DNA from 3 places in the Serratia sp. D1N4 genome. Region 2 is predicted to be linked to each of the others. Evidence: predicted binding sites of a transcription regulator. Region 2 holds the regulator's gene; each other region holds the start of a gene.

Region 1 (4,077 bases), 1.3 Mb from region 2:
CTCTTCAAACCAGTAGCGCATCACGCTGGCGTTATTATCCATCTGGTGAACGAATGCCAAATCGTCCCGTTCCAGTGGGCGTAATTTGACGCTGGTGGTGCTCGGCATACTCTATCCTCAACATGATAAATATGCGCAAAGTATAACGCCGGGTGTTGGATTAGGACGAAAAAAAACGGTGCCACCCAGGGCACCGTTTAGGCTGCATTCAGATTACAGGCGCTAGTCCGCCGCATATCCTTGCGCTGGTAAGCGTTCACCATCCAGCCAGGCTGCGTTATCACGCATTGCCAGCCGCCCGGCAACGAACCAACTCACCACCAGGGGATAAATGTGGTGTTCCTGAGTTTGCACACGTTCGATCACCTCATTTTCCTCGTCGCCGGGGAAGATGGGTACTTTGGCTTGCAGGATCACCGGGCCACCGTCGAGCTGTTCGGTGACGAAATGCACCGAAGTACCGTGCTCGCTATCGCCATTGTCAATCGCTTGCCGGTGGGTGTGCAGGCCGGGATATTTCGGCAGCAGCGAAGGGTGGATGTTCAGCATGCGCCCGGCATAGTGCTGGACGAATGCGTTGCTGAGAATGCGCATATAACCGGCCAGCACCACCAGATCGGGCTGGTACTGGTCAATGGCTGCGGCCAGTGCAGCGTCAAAAGCTTCACGGTCGGCAAAGGCTTTGGCATCGAGCGCGTGAGCGGCGATCCCGGCTTCTGCGGCGCGTTGCAGGCCATAGGCCTGGGCTTTGTTGCTGAATACCGCCACGATATTGGCGGCAATCCGGCCCTGCTGGCAGGCATCAATCAACGCCTGGAGATTCCCCCCCTGGCCGGAGACCAATACCACTATCTTTTTCATCACTGAATAATCACTTGTTGTTCGTCAGAAGAAGCGGTCAGTTTACCGATCTTCCAGGCTTTTTCACCGGCGGCGGTCAACAAAGCGATAGCTTCTTCAACCGCGTCTTCCGGCAGCGCAATCACCATACCTACGCCACAGTTAAAGGTGCGGTACATCTCATGGCGGCTGACGTTACCTGCCTGCTGCAACCAACTGAAGATTGCCGGCCACTGCCAGCTTGATTCATCAATCACCGCCTGCATGCCTTCTGGCAGCACGCGTGGGATATTTTCCCAGAAGCCGCCGCCGGTCAGGTGAGCAATGGCGTGAACCTCAACCTTGGCAATCAGATCCAGCACCGATTTGACATAAATCTTGGTCGGTGCCAGCAGATGATCCGCCAGTGATTGGCCTTCCAGTGTGGTTTGCGTAGGATCGGTATTGCTGACTTCGAGGATCTTGCGCACCAGCGAATAGCCGTTGGAGTGCGGGCCGGAAGCGCCCAATGCGATCAGCGCATCACCAGACTGCACTTTGCTGCCGTCGATAATCTCGGATTTTTCGACCACGCCGACGCAGAAACCGGCGACGTCGTAATCTTCACCGTTGTACATGCCGGGCATTTCGGCGGTTTCGCCACCCACCAGCGCACAGCCAGACTGTTTACAGCCTTCGGCGATGCCGGTGATCACGCTGGCCGCGGTGTCGACGTCCAGTTTGCCGGTTGCGTAATAATCCAGGAAGAATAGCGGTTCAGCACCCTGAACCACCAGGTCGTTCACACACATTGCAACCAGATCGATACCGATGGTGTCGTGGCGTTTCAGGTCCATCGCCAGACGCAGCTTGGTGCCCACGCCGTCGGTACCCGAAACCAGTATCGGTTCGCGGTATTTCTGCGGCAACGCACACAGGGCGCCAAACCCGCCCAGACCACCCATCACTTCCGGGCGGCGGGTCTGTTTAACTACACCTTTGATGCGGTCTACCAATGCGTTGCCAGCATCGATATCGACACCTGCGTCTTTATAGCTGAGAGAGGTTTTGTCGGTCACTGCGCGATCCCCACGACGGTTTGCGGTTTGAAAACTGTGCGTCCGGTGTTGGTTCCGGAACAAGGCGCGGCAATTCTAACAGCGCAAGCAAACGTTTGCGAGAGCCATATCGGCCCGCTTCCATTTTTCGTTTCATCTTTCCGCTGCCTTGGGCACTGCGGCATACCAGCGTTTGCGGATTCATGCACTTACCCTAAACCGTTGCCCGAGGTTTATTGGGTATATAATAATTATCAATCTTTTGTTGATCTCGATACGGCTATTGGTAGTGGCGCACGCGGGAAAAGGCGGTATAATCCCGCGATTTTTTTGGCCGTCAACCGCCTTAATAGGAGAATAATGATGAAGATCGTTGAGGTGAAACACCCGCTGGTTAAACACAAACTTGGTCTGATGCGCGAGCATGACATCAGCACCAAACGTTTTCGTGAACTGGCTTCTGAAGTGGGTAGTTTGTTGACCTATGAAGCGACCGCCGATCTGGTGACTGAAAAAGTGACCATCGAAGGCTGGTGCGGGCCGGTTGAAGTAGAGCAGATTAAAGGTAAAAAAATTACCGTGGTGCCGATCCTGCGTGCCGGGCTTGGCATGATGGAAGGGGTGCTGGAGCACGTACCCAGTGCGCGTATCAGCGTAGTGGGCGTGTACCGTGATGAAGAAACCCTGGAGCCGGTACCTTATTTCCAGAAACTGGTCTCCAACATTTCAGAGCGTATGGCGCTGGTGGTTGACCCGATGCTGGCGACCGGTGGTTCGATGATTGCGACTATCGATCTGCTGAAAAAGGCGGGCTGTACCAGCATCAAGGTGCTGGTGCTGGTTGCCGCTCCAGAAGGGATCAAAGCGCTGGAGAAAGCGCACCCGGATGTTGAACTGTATACCGCTTCCATCGATCAGTGCCTCAATGAGAAGGGCTACATCGTGCCTGGCCTGGGTGATGCCGGCGATAAGATATTTGGTACAAAATAACGTCGAGCCGACCAGAGAGTCGGCTTTTTTATGCTCGTCGTCTTTCAAGCTACAGCGTTGTTGGCGGCGGGCGCTAACCCCAGTCACTTATTAAACATAAGCTCCTGGGGATTATCGCCCTTGCCGCCTAGCTGTAACTTGAAATCCATAGAGCATTCATAATCAAGCCAACACAACTGATAATAGTTCAGAGGAAAAAATACATGACCCGTCGCGCCATCGGCGTTAATGAACGCCCGCCGCTGTTCCAGACCATCCCACTCAGCTTCCAGCATCTGTTCGCCATGTTTGGTGCGACCGTTTTGGTGCCGATACTGTTCAAGATCAACCCGGCAACGGTGCTGCTGTTCAACGGCATCGGTACGCTGCTGTATCTGTTTATCTGTAAAGGCAAGATCCCGGCGTATCTCGGCTCCAGCTTTGCGTTTATTTCACCGGTGCTGCTGCTGTTGCCGCTGGGTTATGAAGTGGCGCTCGGTGGTTTTATCATGTGCGGCCTGCTGTTTTGCCTGGTGGCCTTGATTGTGAAAAAAGCCGGAACCGGCTGGCTGGATGTGATCTTCCCGCCAGCGGCGATGGGGGCCATCGTGGCGGTGATCGGTTTGGAACTGGCGGGTGTGGCGGCCAATATGGCCGGGCTGCTGCCTGCCGAAGGCACCTCTGCTGATACCACCACGATTACGATTTCCCTGGTGACGCTGGGCGTGACCGTGCTCGGTTCGGTGCTGTTCCGTGGTTTCCTGGCCATCATTCCGATCCTGATCGGGGTGCTGGTGGGCTATGCGCTGTCGTTCGTTATGGGGGTGGTGGATCTGTCTCCGATCATCAATGCGCCATGGTTTGCGCTGCCAACCTTCTATACGCCGCGTTTTGAATGGTTCGCTATTTTCACCATTTTGCCTGCGGCATTGGTGGTGATTGCCGAACACGTTGGTCACCTGGTGGTGACGGCTAATATCGTCAAAAAAGATCTACTGCGCGATCCGGGTTTGCATCGCTCAATGTTTGCCAACGGTATCTCGACGGTGATCTCCGGCTTCTTCGGCTCAACGCCGAATACCACCTATGGTGAGAATATCGGCGTGATGGCGATTACCAAGGTGTATAGCACCTGGGTGATTGGCGGTGCGGCGATTCTGGCGATCCTGCTTTCCTGCGTGGGCAAGCTGGCGGCGGCGATCCAGGCGGTGCCGGTACCGGTGATGGGCGG
Region 2 (4,077 bases):
CTCACAATATGGATTACTATTTATGAGTTCTACGCTGTTTTATATGGCAAATTTCGGGAATACTGTAGCCCGTTAGATATCTTTTTCGAGGCCAAGGTTGGTAACATTGACATGCGTTTAATTATTACGCTTTTCATGCTGTTGTTCTCACAGCTGTTCTTCAATCTGGCGCACGCTGCGCCAAAGGCACATGTTTCTGCCGAGCAACGTAAGGGGCACGTTAATGAGGCCCGGCCTGACGATCGCAAGAAAAAGAAAGCGGATAAGGCCAGCAAAAAAGGAAAAGCCGTTGCGACTCAGAAAACAGCGAAAATAAAGTCACAGGCAGGGAAGAAAACCACACAGGTTAAATCAAAGAGTAAATCTACCCGCACTGCCAGCGTCAAAGTCACTCCGCCGAAAAAGGGTTACAAGAAAGGCTATGGTCGCCATCGTGAGCCGAATATGGCTACCGCGAAACTGGCCAAGAATGAAAAACCACTGAAACTCAGCCCTGCGCACAAAAAACGTTATCAGCATGCCAAACAAACGGCCATGGCCAAACTCATGAGCCAGATGGGCAAGCCTTACCAATGGGGCGGTTCTTCACCACACACCGGGTTTGACTGCAGCGGCCTGATTTATTACGCCTATAAAGACGTGGTGAAAATCAAAATGCCACGTACCGCCAATGAAATGTATCACCTGCGTGATGCCGCGCCGATCAAGAAAAGCGAGTTGGAAACCGGCGATCTGGTGTTCTTTCGCATCAATAACCGTGGTACTGCCGATCACGTTGGCGTTTATCTTGGTAACGGCAAGTTTATCCAGTCCCCGCGTACTGGCGAAGAAATCCGCGTCAGCCAGTTAGATAATGACTACTGGCAGAACCACTACATCGGCGCACGCCGTGTCGTCACGCCAAAAACTATCCGTTGATTTATTGCGGCTGAGACATAGCCTCAGCCGCCCTTTCCTGCCGATGCTTTAATCAATCAGCCGCTTAACATGCTTTAAACCTTTTTTTCACCCGGAAAGTTGTTAAGATTATTGTCCATAAAAAACACACAACAATTCTGTTTTCCTCCTTCAACCACCGGGTTGGAGGTTGTCGGAATAATAGTGCTGTATATAAAAAGGAGAAAGCAATGTCGTTTGAATTACCTGCATTACCGTATGAAAAAAACGCTCTCGAACCGCACATTTCTGCAGAAACCCTGGAATACCACTATGGTAAGCACCATAACACCTACGTGGTTAACCTGAACAACCTGGTGAAAGGCAGCGAGTTCGAAGGCAAAACCCTGGAAGAGATTGTCAAAACGTCTACCGGCGGCGTGTTTAACAACGCAGCACAGGTGTGGAACCACACCTTCTACTGGCATTGCCTGTCACCACAGGGTGGCGGCGAGCCAACGGGCGCAGTAGCCGCTGCGATCACCAAATCCTTCGGTTCTTTTGCTGCTTTTAAAGAGCAATTCACCGATGCCGCCGTGAAAAACTTCGGCGCGGGTTGGACCTGGCTGGTGAAAAAGGCGGATGGTACGCTGGCGATCGTTAGCACCTCAAACGCGGCAACCCCGCTGACCGGTGAAGACAAACCGCTGCTGACCGTTGACGTGTGGGAACATGCCTATTACATCGACTACCGCAATGCGCGTCCGAAATACCTGGAGAACTTCTGGGCATTGGTGAACTGGGCGTTCGTGGAAAAGAATCTGGCGTAATCGCTGGAGGTTGATAGCAAGGCGCAGCATGCTGCGCCTTTATTATTTCTTGGTATGAATCAGTTCAATGCGGCGATAAAACCGAAAACAATAATCATTGCTAAAGCACAAGCGGTGGTAATCAATGACATCTTCAAATTGGTATCCATAACGACTCCCTATCAGATTGGCTTCACTAAGCATAAAATCCACACGATTAATGCGTCAAATCATTTTCACACAGTTCGTGACTAAAATCTTGTTATCATTTCCCAAGTTATAATGCCGAATAGATCTTCCACTTTGCGTCAATTTGGGACAAAATCCGCAGTTCACAACTGCGTACCGGCAAAATGCCCCTCCTGTTTAAGCGGCTTACGAACTCAGCACTAAAAACTCAGCTTCCGCTTCTCTGGGGAGAGATCTACGCAGGCAAACGATTAACATCATACTTACATGCCATAACATGTGGGTTCAGGAGTCATTCTTTACATGGCAACGATTAAAGATGTCGCCAAACGCGCTGGCGTTTCCACCACCACCGTTTCGCACGTCATCAATAAGACGCGTTTCGTCGCCGAAGAAACAAAAGAGGCCGTTCGGGCTGCGATCAAAGAACTGCACTACTCCCCGAGCGCGGTCGCACGTAGCCTGAAGGTTAACCATACCAAATCGATCGGTTTGCTGGCGACCTCAAGTGAAGCGCCCTACTTTGCTGAAGTGATCGAGGCGGTAGAGAACAGCTGCTATAGCAAAGGCTATACCCTGATCCTTTGTAACTCGCACAATAACCTCGACAAACAGCGTGCCTACCTGGCGATGCTGGCGCAAAAGCGTGTTGATGGCCTGCTGGTAATGTGCTCGGAATACCCGGATGAGTTACTGGGCATGCTGGAGGATTATCGCAATATCCCCATGGTGGTGATGGATTGGGGTGCTGCACGCGGTGATTTTACCGATACCATTATCGATAACGCCTTTGAAGGCGGCTATCTGGCTGGCCGCTATCTGCTGGAGCGTGGCCACCGTGATATCGGGGCGATCCCTGGGCAGTTATCACGCAACACCGGCGGCGGCCGCCATCGTGGTTTCCTGAAGGCGCTGCAAGAGGCCAATGTTGAGGTGCGAGAAGAGTGGATCGTCCAAGGGGATTTTGAACCCGATTCGGGTTACAAGGCCATGCACCAGATCCTGTCGCAGAAACAGCGCCCTACTGCGGTATTTTGCGGGGGCGATATTATGGCAATGGGGGCGATCTGTGCCGCCGACGAACTGGGGCTGCGCGTCCCGCAGGATATTTCGGTGATCGGTTACGATAACGTGCGTAATGCGCGCTATTTCACCCCGGCGCTAACCACCATCCACCAGCCGAAAGAACGCCTGGGGGAAATGGCTTTCACCATGCTGCTGGATCGCATTATCAGCAAGCGTGAAGAATCCCAGGTGATTGAAGTACATCCAAAACTGATCGAACGCCGTTCCGTGGCCGATGGCCCATTTATCGATTATCGCCGCTAATCTCTTCGCTCAACCACTCCTGGTTGAGCGTTTCACTATCTCCTAGATACTCCAGTAGCCAGGCCATCGCCGGTGACTGTGCGTTCTGCTGCCAGGTCAGGCAGCAGGCACTGGCGGGAAACGGCTCCTGCAATTGCAATGCCACCAGTTCACCGCTTTGCACCAATGGCAGTACGCGATGCGCTGGCACCATGCCAACACACAACCCGCTGCGCAGGCAATCTACAGCGGAAACCCAGTCGGGTACGGTAAGCCGCCGCTGATTATCCAATGACCAAGTCACTCGCTTAGGCAAGTTGCGCGACGTATCCTCCAGCAACAGAGAGGGATATGGCCGCAGCTGATCGTTGCGCAGCAAACCGGTCAGGCTGGCCAGCGGATGTGACGCGCTAACGACACACAACCAGTTCATAAAACCCATATCGCGAAAGGCAAAGCCACCGCCCACCGGCACCGCACGCGTGGCACCGATCGCCATCTCGGCCCGGCCATCCACCAGCGCGTCCCACACGCCGTTGAACACTTCCGGTTGCACCACCAGTTCCACATCGGGGAAGTGGCGATAAAAATCCAGGACCAGTTGGCGGCTGCGCTGCGGCTTAACAATGATGTCCACCGCGATTTTTAGCTGCCCGCGCCAACCATTGGCCACCTGCTGACATTGACGACGCGTATCAAGCATTTTTTTGATAACAGTACGCGCTTCTTTTACAAACAGCACACCGGCAGGCGTCAGTTCAACATCACGATGGCGGCGTTCAAACAGCGGCACTGCCAGCCATTGCTCCAGTTGCCGCACGGTATAGCTTACCGCAGACGGCACACGGTGCAGCTCCTGTGCTGCCGCACTGAAACTGCCGGTGCGCGCTACCGC
Region 3 (4,077 bases), 1.4 Mb from region 2:
CCAGGCGGGCAGAGGCGGCGAAGTCCAGCAGGGCCACTGGCGCACGTTCGCCAATCGACATAGCTTCACCGTAGTAACTATCCAGGCTGGCGGTGGTGACCGCGCAGTCGGCCACCGGGATCTGCCACGGGCCAACCATCTGATCGCGCGCCACCATACCGGTTACGGTGCGGTCGCCAATGGTGATCAGGAAGGTTTTCTCCGCCACCGCGGGCAGATGCAGAACGCGCTTCACCGCCTCGGCTATCGTAATCTCTGCGCGTTGCAGCGCTTCACCTTGCGCCTGTTGGCGCTGAACGTCGCGCGTCATTTTTGGCGTTTTGCCCAGCAACACGTCCAGCGGCATATCAATCGGTTGATTGTCGAAGTGACGATCGTTGAGCGTCAGGTGCAACTCTTCTGTGGCTTCACCAATCACCGCATAGGGCGCTCGCTCGCGGCGGCAAATGGCATCGAACTGCGCCATCTGTTCAGGAGCCACCGCCAGCACGTAACGCTCCTGCGATTCGTTACACCACACTTCAAGCGGGCTCATACCCGGCTCATCATTCAAGATGTCACGCAGTTCAAAACGGCCACCGCGACCACCGTCGCTCACCAGTTCTGGCATGGCATTCGACAGACCACCGGCACCCACATCGTGGATAAACAGAATCGGGTTGTGATCGCCCAACTGCCAGCAGCGATCGATCACTTCCTGGCAACGGCGTTCCATTTCTGGGTTGTCACGCTGTACCGAAGCAAAGTCCAGATCGGCATCAGACTGGCCAGATGCCATAGAGGAGGCTGCACCGCCGCCTAAACCGATATTCATCGCCGGGCCACCCAACACCACCAGTTTGGCCCCCACGGTGATTTCGCCCTTCTGCACGTGATCGGCACGGATATTACCCAGACCACCCGCCAGCATAATCGGTTTGTGATAGCCACGCAGTTCAACGCCGTTATGGCTGTTGACGCGCTCTTCATAAGTACGGAAGTAACCCACCAGCGCCGGGCGACCAAATTCGTTATTGAACGCAGCGCCCCCTAACGGGCCGTCGGTCATGATATCCAGCGCGGTGACGATGCGATCCGGCTTACCAAAATCCTGCTCCCATGGCTGTTCAAAACCAGGGATACGCAGGTTGGAAACCGAGAAACCCACCAGACCAGCTTTCGGCTTCGCGCCGCGGCCGGTGGCTCCTTCGTCACGGATCTCGCCACCGGAACCGGTAGCGGCACCCGGCCACGGAGAGATCGCCGTCGGGTGGTTATGAGTTTCTACTTTCATCAGGATATGCGCATCTTCCTGATGATAGTCATAGAGGCCGTTTTCCGGCGCAGCAAAGAAGCGGCCCACTTGCGAACCTTCCATCACGGCGGCGTTGTCTTTATAGGCTGAAAGCACGTAGTCCGGCGTCTGTTCGAAGGTGTTTTTGATCATTTTGAACAGCGACTTCGGCTGCTGCTCGCCGTCGATGATCCAATCGGCGTTGAAAATCTTGTGGCGGCAATGTTCGGAGTTGGCCTGCGCGAACATATACAGCTCGATATCCGTTGGGTTGCGCCCCAAACCGGTAAACGCATTCAGCAGGTAGTCAATCTCGTCCTGTGCCAGCGCCAGGCCAAGCTTCGCGTTGGCCTGCTCCAGGGCGCTACGGCCTTGGCCCAGCATGTCGACCACTTGATACGGTGCCGGTTGATGATGAGAAAACAGTTTTTCTGCCTGCTGCAACTCGCTAAAGACGGTTTCCATCATGCGATCGTGCAGCAACGCGGCGAGTGTTTGCCACTGGGTTTCATCAAGCGCAGGCGCGGTGACATAAAATGCCAGGCCACGCTCAAGGCGAATCACCTGGGCCAGGCCACAGTTGTGCGCAATGTCGGTGGCTTTGGAAGACCAGGGGGAAATGGTGCCTGGACGCGGCGTGACCAGCAGCAGGCGGCCTTCCGGGGCATGTTCAGCGAGAGAGGGGCCATACTTGAGCAACCGCTGAAGCTTGGCATGTTCTTCAGCACTTAGCGGTGCGCTAACATCGGCAAAGTGGACGTATTCGGCGTAGATATCACTGACCGGGAGTTGAGCGTCCTGGCAGCGGGACAGCAGTTTGGTAATACGAAAAGCCGACAAAGCGGGCGAACCACGCAATATTTCCATAATCAAAGTTCTCTCGTCTTCGAAGCAACTGAACTTCAGTACTTCATTGGGCGCAACAGGGGAAAACGCGCGCCATTATAGAGAATCCGCGCCGCCGACGAAACCGTTTGCGTAGCTATTATTGATAAAAGCGCTTTCCGCTATCGATTTACCATAACGTGTCAATAAAGTTGCACGCTGGCGTTTAGTTACGCAAAATGCCCCCAACACTGGTGATTTAACCATGATAAGTCCCGTACTCCAGCTAACTGAAAGCGTGCATTTATTTGAGATAACTATTTGAAACGAATAAAAATAAATTACATTCTAATCGGTGTTGTCACCTTGCTTCTGGCACTCGCCCTGTGGCCCAATATTGCTTGGCGCGGTGGCTTGGGTGGCCAACTCGAAGCGATCAAATCACGGGGAGAGCTGCGGATCAGTACGCTGAATTCGCCATTAACCTATTTCACCACCAAGCAGGGGCCGAGTGGCCTTGACTATGAGCTGGCAAAAAGCTTCGCCAACTATCTGGGTGTGAAACTGGTGGTGATCCCGCACCAGAATATCAACGATCTGTTTGACGATCTGGATGATGATAACGCCGACCTGCTGGCCGCAGGTCTGATCTACAACCCGGATCGTCTCAGCCGCGCCAGCACCGGCCCGGCCTACTACTCGGTTTCCCAGCAAGTGGTTTACCGGCTCGGCACCCCGCGGCCAAAAACCTTTGCCGATATGAAAGGCAAGCTGGCGGTAGCTTCAGGCTCGGCGCACGTCAGCACGTTGAAACAGCTCAAGCAGAATAAATACCCCACCCTGAGTTGGGAAGCCTCGAGCGATCTCACCTCCAAGGAACTGCTGGAGCAGGTCGCCGACGGCAAACTTGATTACACCATTGGTGATTCCGTCACCATTGCTCTGCTACAGCGTATTCACCCACAACTGGCGGTGGCGTTTGACGTGACCGATGAAGAACCGGTGACCTGGTACCTGAAGCGCAGCAGCGATAACAGCCTGTATGCCGCACTGCTGGATTTTTACAGTCAGAAAGTGGAAGACGGTACGCTGGCGCGGCTCGAAGAAAAATACCTTGGTCATGTGGGTAGCTTCGATTACGTCGATACCAGAACCTTCCTGTCGGCGATCGACTCAGTGCTGCCTAACTTCCGTTCACTGTTTGAAAAGCATGCCAATGAGATCGACTGGAAGTTGCTGGCCGCCATTGCCTATCAGGAATCCCACTGGAACCCGCAAGCCACCTCTCCTACCGGCGTGCGCGGGCTGATGATGCTGACACGCGCTACCGCAGAAGGCTTAGGTGTCAATGACCGGCTTGACCCAGAAGAGAGTATTCAGGGTGGCGCTCTTTATCTGCAACGCCTGATGGCAAAAGTGCCAGACAGCGTACCGGAAGACGAACGTATCTGGTTCGCTCTGGCGGCCTATAACATGGGTTGGGGTCATATGCTGGATGCCCGTAAACTGACCAAAAGCCAGCAGGGCAACCCCGATCGCTGGGTGGATGTCAAACAGCGTCTGCCGATGCTCAGCCAGAAACGCTATTCCCCCTTACTCACCTATGGCTATGCCCGTGGTCACGAAGCCTATAACTACGTGGAAAATATCCGCCGCTATCAGGTCAGCCTGGTGGGTTATCTACAGGAAAAAGAGAAGAAGGCGGCACAGGAAGCCATGAAACAGACTGAACTGGCGCCAGGTTATCCGGCGGTAGAAGCAAAACTGGCGCTGAACTACTGATTATTCTGGATCTTTCTCGCTACGCAGCGCCTGCTTCAGCGCTTTTTTCTGTTCACGGCGCCAACGGAAGAAGTTGCTGAGCGTCGCGGCGCACTCTTCTGCCAACACGCCCGCCACGATCTCGACCTGATGATTCATACCCGGATGGCGCAGGATGTCCACCAGCGAACCGGCGGCACCGGTTTTCTCATCCGCAG

Evidence for each region. The regulator PurR, encoded in region 2, represses purine synthesis genes. The targets are predictions, from matches to a motif close to CANGCAAACGTTTGCNTG.
Region 1: purM (phosphoribosylformylglycinamidine cyclo-ligase) is a predicted target of PurR. The motif match lies at 1,983-2,000, and genes of this name have one in related genera.
Region 3: purL (phosphoribosylformylglycinamidine synthase) is a predicted target of PurR. The motif match lies at 2,237-2,254, and genes of this name have one in related genera.

What each region holds. Positions count from the first base shown of each region.
Region 1 is NZ_CM137274.1:1,509,313-1,513,389, forward strand. Features, by position in the region: gene speG (spermidine N1-acetyltransferase) at 1-108, opposite strand, end outside; gene purN (phosphoribosylglycinamide formyltransferase) at 223-861, opposite strand; gene purM (phosphoribosylformylglycinamidine cyclo-ligase) at 861-1,898, opposite strand; gene upp (uracil phosphoribosyltransferase) at 2,241-2,867, shown strand; gene uraA (uracil permease) at 3,071-4,077, shown strand, end outside.
Region 2 is NZ_CM137274.1:2,805,557-2,809,633, forward strand. Features, by position in the region: gene ACX1CU_RS12290 (C40 family peptidase) at 112-918, shown strand; gene sodB (superoxide dismutase [Fe]) at 1,128-1,706, shown strand; gene cydH (cytochrome bd-I oxidase subunit CydH) at 1,766-1,855, opposite strand; gene purR (HTH-type transcriptional repressor PurR) at 2,178-3,203, shown strand; gene punR (DNA-binding transcriptional activator PunR) at 3,184-4,077, opposite strand, start outside.
Region 3 is NZ_CM137274.1:1,380,251-1,384,327, reverse strand. Features, by position in the region: gene purL (phosphoribosylformylglycinamidine synthase) at 1-2,143, opposite strand, end outside; gene mltF (membrane-bound lytic murein transglycosylase MltF) at 2,420-3,880, shown strand; gene tadA (tRNA adenosine(34) deaminase TadA) at 3,881-4,077, opposite strand, start outside.